Regions from separate parts of the Siminovitchia sp. FSL W7-1587 genome, predicted to be linked through region 1. Evidence: a T-box and tRNA genes for the amino acid it is inferred to sense, from the RefSeq annotation. Region 1 holds a T-box; the other holds one or more tRNA genes.
What was found. A T-box is a leader RNA that pairs with one kind of tRNA and senses whether it is charged. The one in region 1 lies ahead of leuS (leucine--tRNA ligase), so its partner is inferred to be a tRNA-Leu.
Positions count from the first base shown of each region.

Region 2: it encodes a tRNA-Leu, which carries the amino acid that the T-box ahead of leuS (leucine--tRNA ligase) is inferred to sense. The anticodon was not compared.

Region 1 is NZ_CP150169.1:3,509,414-3,513,845, reverse strand. Features, by position in the region: gene leuS (leucine--tRNA ligase) at 1-2,172, opposite strand, end outside; T-box leader at 2,226-2,468, opposite strand; gene NST31_RS16595 (YtzC family protein) at 2,684-2,974, opposite strand; gene NST31_RS16590 (class I SAM-dependent methyltransferase) at 3,089-3,661, shown strand; gene NST31_RS16585 (tetraprenyl-beta-curcumene synthase family protein) at 4,340-4,432, opposite strand, start outside.
Region 2 is NZ_CP150169.1:1,031,521-1,035,952, reverse strand. Features, by position in the region: gene NST31_RS04955 (erythromycin esterase family protein) at 1-361, shown strand, start outside; gene NST31_RS04950 (GNAT family protein) at 527-1,039, shown strand; tRNA gene NST31_RS04945 (tRNA-Pro) at 1,597-1,670, opposite strand; tRNA gene NST31_RS04940 (tRNA-Leu) at 1,675-1,757, opposite strand; gene NST31_RS04935 (MerR family transcriptional regulator) at 1,910-2,677, shown strand; gene NST31_RS04930 (PBP1A family penicillin-binding protein) at 3,365-4,432, shown strand, end outside.

The DNA.
Region 1 (4,432 bases):
CTCTTTATGACCAAGCTTTTGCCACAACTCTTCCGCCATATGCGGAGCGATCGGGGATAACAGTTTCAGGAAGCCTTCAATATATTTTTTTGGAAGTACTTCTGCTTTATATGATTCATTGATGAACACCATCAATTGGGAAATTGCAGTGTTAAAATGCATTGCTTCAAAGTCTTCCGTTACTTTTTTGACCGTTTGATGATACACTATCTCAAGCTGTCCGCCTGTTTGATCACTGATTTTATCCGTAATATGACCATTTTCGGCAACGAGAAGGCGCCAAATACGGTCAAGGAAACGACGGGCACCGTCAAGTCCGGTCGTTGACCATGCAGCGGATGCTTCAGGAGGGCCCATGAACATTTCATAGAGCCGGAGTGTATCTGCTCCATGGCTTTCAATAATATCATCCGGATTGACGACATTCCCTTTTGATTTACTCATTTTCTCATTGTTTTCTCCAAGAATCATCCCTTGGTTAAACAGTTTTTGGAACGGTTCTTTTGTCGGAACAACTCCGATATCATATAAGAATTTATGCCAAAAACGGGCGTATAGCAAGTGTAGTACGGCATGTTCCGCGCCGCCAATATAAACATCGACTGGAAGCCAGTTTTCTAATAGTTCCTTGTCGGCAAGCTCCTTGTCGTTGTCAGGATCAATGAATCTCAAGAAATACCAGCAGCTTCCGGCCCATTGCGGCATCGTATTCGTTTCCCTGCGGCCCTTCTTCCCGGTTTCCGGGTCTTCCACATGAAGCCAGTCAGTAATATTGGCAAGCGGCGACTCACCGGTTCCCGATGGTTTAATCTCGTCTGTTTCAGGCAGTAAAACTGGCAACTGTTCTTCGGGAACAGCCGTCATTGTCCCGTCCTCCCAATGGATAATCGGGATCGGTTCTCCCCAGTAACGTTGGCGGCTAAACAACCAGTCACGCAAGCGATATGTGACTTTTCTTTTGCCATGTCCTTCTTTTTCCAGCCAGTCATTCATTTTTTCGATGGCTTCATCAAGGCCCAAACCATCCAAGAATCCCGAGTTTACGTGAAGGCCGTCGCCAACATAGGCCTCTTTTTCAATGTTTCCGCCGGAAACGACTTCTTTAATTTCCAACCCGAATTTCCGGGCAAATTCATAGTCCCGCTCATCGTGTGCAGGCACGGCCATAATAGCGCCAGTTCCATAGGAAGCCAATACATAATCGGCGATCCAAATGGGCATTTTTTCGCCGTTTGCCGGATTAATGGCATAAGCACCTGTAAATACGCCCGTCTTTTCTTTGGAAAGATCTGTTCTTTCTAAGTCGCTTTTTGTTTTAATGTTGTCTATATAAGCTTCCACTTCTGACTTTTGTTCAGGAGTGGTAATTTTGGCAACAAGATGATGTTCTGGAGCCAGCACCGCATATGTCGCACCAAACAATGTATCGGGGCGAGTTGTAAAAGCCGTAAACGTTTCGTCATGACCGTCAATGGAAAAGGTGATTTCCGCCCCTTCGGAACGGCCAATCCAGTTGCGCTGCATATCTTTAATACTTTCGGGCCAATCGAGTTCATCCAAATCTTCAAGCAGGCGGTCCGCATATTTCGTAATTCTTAAAATCCACTGCTTCATCGGCCGGCGTTCAACGGGATGCCCGCCGCGCTCACTTTTTCCATCAATGACTTCCTCGTTGGCCAGGACGGTTCCAAGCGCCGGGCACCAATTGACCGGAACTTCATCAATATAAGCAAGGCCATGTTCAAACAGCTTGAGAAAAATCCATTGCGTCCATTTATAATAGGATGGATCGGTCGTGTTAATTTCCCGGTCCCAATCATAAGAAAAGCCGAGCGCCTTGATTTGTTTCCGGAATGTCTCGATATTATGCTCCGTAAACTCGGCTGGATCATTTCCCGTATCAATCGCATATTGTTCAGCCGGAAGACCAAACGCATCCCACCCCATCGGGTGGAGGACATTGTATCCTTGCATTCGCTTCATACGGGCAAGAATGTCCGATGCCGTATATCCTTTCGGATGCCCGACATGAAGCCCTGCTCCCGACGGATATGGGAACATATCAAGAGCATAAAATTTCTTTTTTCCTTCATTTTCAGTCGTTTTAAACGTTTTGTTTTCTTCCCAATAACGTTGCCATTTTTGTTCAATCTGTTTATGATTGTAAATCATCGAGATGCCTCCTACCTTATACTAAATAAAAAAACCCCTCATCCCGGTAATATTCCTGGGACGAGAGGTGTGATTTCTCCCGCGGTACCACCCATTTTTAGCGTATAGCTCACTCACTTGATTGTTCCTTAACGCAGAGAACGGCAAGCATTACCGGAAAAAATCGGGATAAACCGTTTTCTTTCACACCTGCAACTCGAAAGGGGAGTTCCTGATGATCCTGGTTGGCTCCCACCTGCCGCCAACTCTCTGAAAACAGGGTGACATCAATACTGGTCCTTCGTTACCGTTTTAACATATTTTATTATCTTTATTCCCCATTGTAGACAATTTTAGACAGGTTTTCAAGCCTATATTGGGGCTGCGTATTCTATTCAGATGGATGGGCTTCAGATACAAAAGATTCTCCCTTATTTATTCAGAAACGACTTTCATTCCTATTTGACGAATCTGGGGGTGTTGTCTCCGGTTTTTATGTAAAAAGACAGGCCACATTCAGCCTGTCTTCCTGTTAATGCCACGTGCTGTATACTGGACGATCATGATTAAGGAGAATCATTTTGTTTTGCAACTGCTGAATCTTCAAGCGCACTCTGTGGAGCCGTTCACGCTGCTCCGGGTTGGCGCTGTCAGATATTTTTCGGAGCTGTACGAGCATGGCTTCAAGCTCTTGCATGGCATCACTATACTCTATATCATAGTGGTGCTCCTGCCTGCTGCCCAGGTCGTATTGCTCTTCCGCATTGATAATGGCTGTTTCACACCGGTTGATAAAGTGTTCAATCGACTGTCTGGTAGCCATTTAACAATCCTCCCCTTTTTTCGACGGCATATCAGCTCGTCTTCCTGTAGTATATACTCAAATCTTGACGGTTATGTTACAATTTTGTATGAATGCCTTAGGAGGAGCTAAACCATGAATCTTGAAGGGGTACTTTCTTTTACAAGAACCGTCATGCAGAGGGTTGTTCGACCAGGTGGCTTTGTAGTGGATGCGACAGTTGGAAATGGCCACGACACACTTTTTTTGGCACAGCTTATCGGAGATACAGGCCGAGTATTTGGCTATGATATTCAAGAAGAAGCCATTGCTAATACGAAAAAGCAGTTGCAGGAACGAGAACTTCTTGAACGGGTTACCTTGTTTCAGACAGGCCACGAAAACATTTCCGCTACAATCCCTGAAGAAATCCATGGTAGCCTAAGCGGAGCCATGTTCAATCTCGGTTATTTGCCTGGCGGGAATAAATCCATCGTTACGAGAGCGGAAACGACGATCATGGCTGTGAAACAGTTGCTGAACATGATGGCTCCAGGCGGAATCATTGTTCTCGTTGTTTACCATGGGCATAAAGAAGGGGAAAAAGAGCGGGACGAGCTGTTAAAATTTTCACAAAACCTTGATCAAGACATGGTGCATGTCCTGCAATATGCTTTTATCAATTTAAAAAACAATGCGCCCTTCGTACTTGCTTTTGAAAAAAGATAAGACGGACAGTCTGATGTAGTCTTGCCGTTTTTTCTTATGGAAGATGACAGCAACTACTGTCATTTGAGCGGAAGTCTGCTACGAAGCGGGGATTGCAATATCCTTTGTGATTGATCATTTTTAGTTTATTGGATCAACCCATGGCTACCAGTTTCCTCTGATTTCACTGCAAGTTTGTCCGTTCCGTGGGTCGTCTTATCTCACAGGCATATCGCCTGTCTTTTTTTCGTCTTGATTTCCTCCTCATTCATTTCTATTTGCCGAAAAAAATTTAGGTCAATCCATACTAGTTATTAGCGTTATGACATTTTTTGCCCAAAGCGCCAAAATAAAACCGCGTGAAATCAAGGTTTTAAAATTGATTTCATGCGGTTATTCATTTTTATACGATTTTGTCCCAATCTCTTTCCTCTGTCCAAATGTTCATCATAAAGCCCAGCCTATATCCCTGCATATTCGGGGGTTTAACGAAATTCGGTGGGGCTCGTCTCCTGATCAATGGCTTAGCAATAACTTTGTTAAGTTCGCTATATAAAAATGTTAAAACAGCCCTAATCTGTTCAAAAAGAATATATTCTCTATATATTGAAATCATAACGTTTTAGGAGGAGCGTCCGAAGCCGAAAAGTCGACTTATTGGACATCTCCTTCCTATTGCCTGCGGAGACCATTTTCCCGTTATTTAATGGATGAAGAAAGTTGCTTGGATGTTCCCATCAGCATTCTTTGGACAGCCCTGTAGGCCCGCCCGTTCCAATAAAAAAAGTAACT
Region 2 (4,432 bases), 2.1 Mb from region 1:
TGATTTGTATGGTGAAGAATACTTTGCAATTGGTACTGATTTTATCAGCAGCGAGTTTCAGGCGAAAAATGGCGGCTCTGGTGAACGACAAATTCATACACTGGAGAATCACAATGATTTAGTTGATGCATTCAGTGAAGTGGAATCAAATGTTTTCTATGTTGATTTTGCAAAAGCAAGGAAGTCGGATGAGTTATCGGATATCATCTCGAGGGAACAAAAAATGGCGAATATTGGGGATGATTTCCGCTGGTGGTACAAGACTTTAAAGAAGTTTTACACGATTGAAATGACACCCAGCAAAGCATATGACAGTGTTATTATTGTAAAGGCAGCAACACCAACAAATGTCATAGAATAGCGCTATTTAATGATAACACAGCATAAAATAATCCAATTCTATAAGTGTCCAACTTGCTTTTCTTTTTTCCACAAATAGGGCCAGATTGTAGAACGTTTCATTCGTATTTGCAGTGGTTATTGTTGACTTAATAGTAGGGAAGTATTTTTGATGGGGGTTTGGGTAATGCACATAAAAACGAAAAGGTTATTGATACGAGAATTTGAATCCAAGGATTGGCAAGCTGTATACGCGTATACGTCGGACAGTCATGTTATGAAGTATATACCTGAAGGCGTTTTCACTGAAAAAGATGCCAAAGAATTTGTAAGTAAAAACACAGGTGATGATGCCGAAAAATTTCCTGTAGTATTAATAGCAGAAGATATTGTTATAGGGCATATTGTTTTTCATAAGTATTTTGGTGAGCATACTTATGAGATTGGCTGGGTGTTTAATCCAAAATACCAAAACAGAGGATACGCCTCTGAAGCGGCAAAAGCCATCTTGGAATATGGCTTTCAAGAAATGAACTTACACAGGATTATAGCAACATGTCAGCCTGAGAATATTCCTTCATACCGAGTGATGGAGAAGATTGGAATGAGAAGGGAAGGCTTTTTTAAAAAATGTATTCCTAATGGTAATGAATGGTGGGATGAATACTATTACGCCATTTTAGAAGAGGAGTTCAAATGAACGATAAAGAGTTCACAAGGTTTTCTTCGTCAATAAGTGAAAAAATTGGACCAGATTGTGAAAATGTAAAGAGGGTTTTCTGGTAATGACAGTGGAATTGTTTTATTTGCAAGTCTCATCTTGACTTTGCAAATACTTCAAGAACGCATGAGAAATTTTTGAAGGAAAGTTAAATTACGCAATCGGGCGGTATTGAAATAAATTGGGACCACCATTTAGACAACTCTAAAATGTGTGGTCCTTTTAATATCCACTATGATATAAAGCGAAAATTCTGCGAATCAGGATGCCGGATTTACTTGTGGGGCCAGGTTGTTTCGGTTTGCGGTACCGGTTAAGGCCGCATTTTATCCGGCATGTAAGGTGCCATATACCCCACATCAAGACCTGAGTTGGTAAGTGGGAGAAAACGGCACTAAATGCCCGATTCGTTCATCTAACATTCAGTAGGAGCCCTACTGAATGAAGTTTCACTTTATGTTCACGACTTGTACGAAGATCAATTATTTTTAGATGTGGTGGAAGGTTCTGGACCTTCCTTTACGCTTAGCCGAAAGTCGGAATGACAGGATTTGAACCTGCGACCTCTTGGTCCCGAACCAAGCGCTCTACCAAGCTGAGCCACATTCCGCGAATGCCGCGAGTGGGAGTCGAACCCACACGCCCTTGCGGACACTAGAACCTGAATCTAGCGCGTCTGCCTTTCTGCCACCGCGGCAAAAATGATAGCTCCATTATTATAACATAATATGAACATAAAATGTTTTGACGTTTTTTTGAAAAATCCAGCGTCTTTTTCATGTTCCCTCTTGCGCCTCCAGCTACGTGAGGCCTTATGATGAATATATACTTTTCGTAGGAGGGATTTTGATGAAAGAGAATACGAAGTACGCCGTTGGAGAGTTTTCCAAAAAAACAGGTTTGTCTGTTCGTACGCTGCATTACTATGATGAAATTGGGTTGCTTCAACCTGAAAAGGATTCGGAAACAGGTCACCGCATTTACAGTCATTCAGATATTGTAACCTTGCAGAAAATCTTAAGTCTTAAATTTCTCGGTTTCAGTCTGGAGCAAATCGCTTCCTTGCTGCATAAATCGAGCTTTACGGTTGATTTAGCTGACACATTGACTCTTCATATTAAGGCTTTGGAAGAAGATAAAAAGCGAATTGAGATATCAATGAATGCGATAAAGAGAGTCGTCAGATTGCTTAAGGAAGAAGGAGAAGTGGAAAGTTCTGCATTATTCAGCATCATTCATAATATGCAAACGGCGAAAAAGCAAAAAGAATGGATGGATCAGCATGAGCTGACAGAGGTAATGGAAGTGTTGTCCGGGAGATCCGAAGAAGAAAAAATCGCCTTGGATCAAATGTTTATTACATTTTATAAGGAAGTCAAACAATTATATGGCAGTCCGGTAGACGACCCCAAAGTAACAGAAATGCTTGAATCTTATCTTCATAATACTTTTTCCTTTCTGGGAGAAGACTTGATTCACCAACTGGCGGACGCAAATGTCGAAGAAACGGATATTCAAGAACTGGAGAATATGTCGCCTTTTCCATTTACGGAAGAAGAGCAGAAATGGCTTAACGAGGCGATGGAATATTATGTGAAGGAAGCAGAACAGGAATAGATGTGTTTTTTTGTAAAAGCGTTCCATCCCATCTGATCAGTTTCCGGCAGATTTTTAAAGCCAGTCCCAGCCATATGTAAAAATAATGAAATCCCTTCCGATTAATATCATGATTGGAAGGGATTTTCTCAATTGGTAAGGTATATTGTAAGTGATACGAGCTCCAAGACGCTTGAGGAAGCTTATATGAAGATGCAGCGTGAAAACCTTTCGCAAGTAAGCGGGTGAAAAAACAACATATGGGGCTTAACCTAGCCAAAGCCCAACGATAGTATATATTCTCGATGTTTTTCCCTTTCATGTCGGCTGTTCCCCCTTGAAGATGTTTGAAATATGGCGCGCGATTTGACACTGTATTCCCTACAATGAAGTTTAATGAATGATTATGACGAAAGTTTTTTACAGGAAGACATGCAACTTCATCGTATTCATTATATATAGTGAAAAGGATCGCAATCAGTATGGTTTACGGGTCAAGAGAGTAGTCACAAAAAGAAGGAATGTTCGCCAACCCAATATTTGCAAACGACATCGCAGAGATTCAATCAGGAAAGAGTGTGGAAGAAACTGAAAAAGTCAATCATTTGTATTTCTTTTTTCACATATAGGAGCTGCTCAGTGGTTTGCGAAAATGAAAAATTGGGTATTCCTTCATTGATATGATTACATATTAGGGGGAATGTGGTCATGGAGGAAGGTTATCCTAGTCGCAGGCAGTATCAAAAGAAAAGACAGCAGGGAAAAAGAATATTAAAAAAGTTAGCCATTCACACCGTGATGGCATTTTTTATCTGCGGTGTTTTATTGATGGGGGTGCTTGCGTTTGCCGCAGTGGCTTATGTAAGGGATGCTCCACAATTAAATCCCGAGTTGCTGAATTCCCCGCAGTCATCCACGATCTATGATATGAATAGCAAAAAAGTGACAGATATCGCCGGAGAGGAATATCGCAAGGTCGTTCCTTTGGATCAGATACCAAAAAAAGTGCAAAATGCGTTTTTGTCCGTTGAAGATGCGAGGTTTTGGAACCATCCCGGCATTGATGTCAAGCGGGTTGCCGGCGCGGCGGTGGCCAATGTGAAGGAAGGTTTTGGGGCAGAAGGGGGCAGCACAATCACACAGCAGCTTGTCAAGATGTCCTTTTTATCCTCGGAAAAAACGATTGAGCGGAAAGTACAGGAAGCGTATCTTGCCTTAAAAGTGGAAAATAAGTATACAAAAAAAGAAATATTGGAAAAGTATTTGAACAAAGTGTATCTTGGCGAAAAAACTTATGGTGTAGCGACAGCCGCAGAAGTGTATTTTGGTAAATCGGTTGAGGATCTGAATATCAGCGAGGCTGCGCTACTGGCGGGGTTGCCGCAAAGGCCGAGTGGGTATAATCCATACAATCACCCTGACCTTGCCGAGAACCGGAGAAATATTGTCCTTTCTTTAATGGAAGAGCATGGATATATTTCGGAAAAAGAAAAAAAAGAAGCCCAGTCGATCCCTGTAGAGAAGCTTCTTAAAAAACGGGAGAATAAAACTTTTTATAACAGCTTTACGGATCGGGTTATTGAAGAGCTGAAAGAAAAAGGGATTGATGAGAAGGAACTTTTTACACAGGGACTGAAAATCTATACAACGCTTGATCCAAAAGCACAGTCAATAACGGAAAAAGTGCTAAAGACAAATGAATATATCGAATTTCCCGATGATCAATTCAAAGCGGGTGTTGTGCTGTTAGATACAAAAACAGGAGAAGTACGGGCA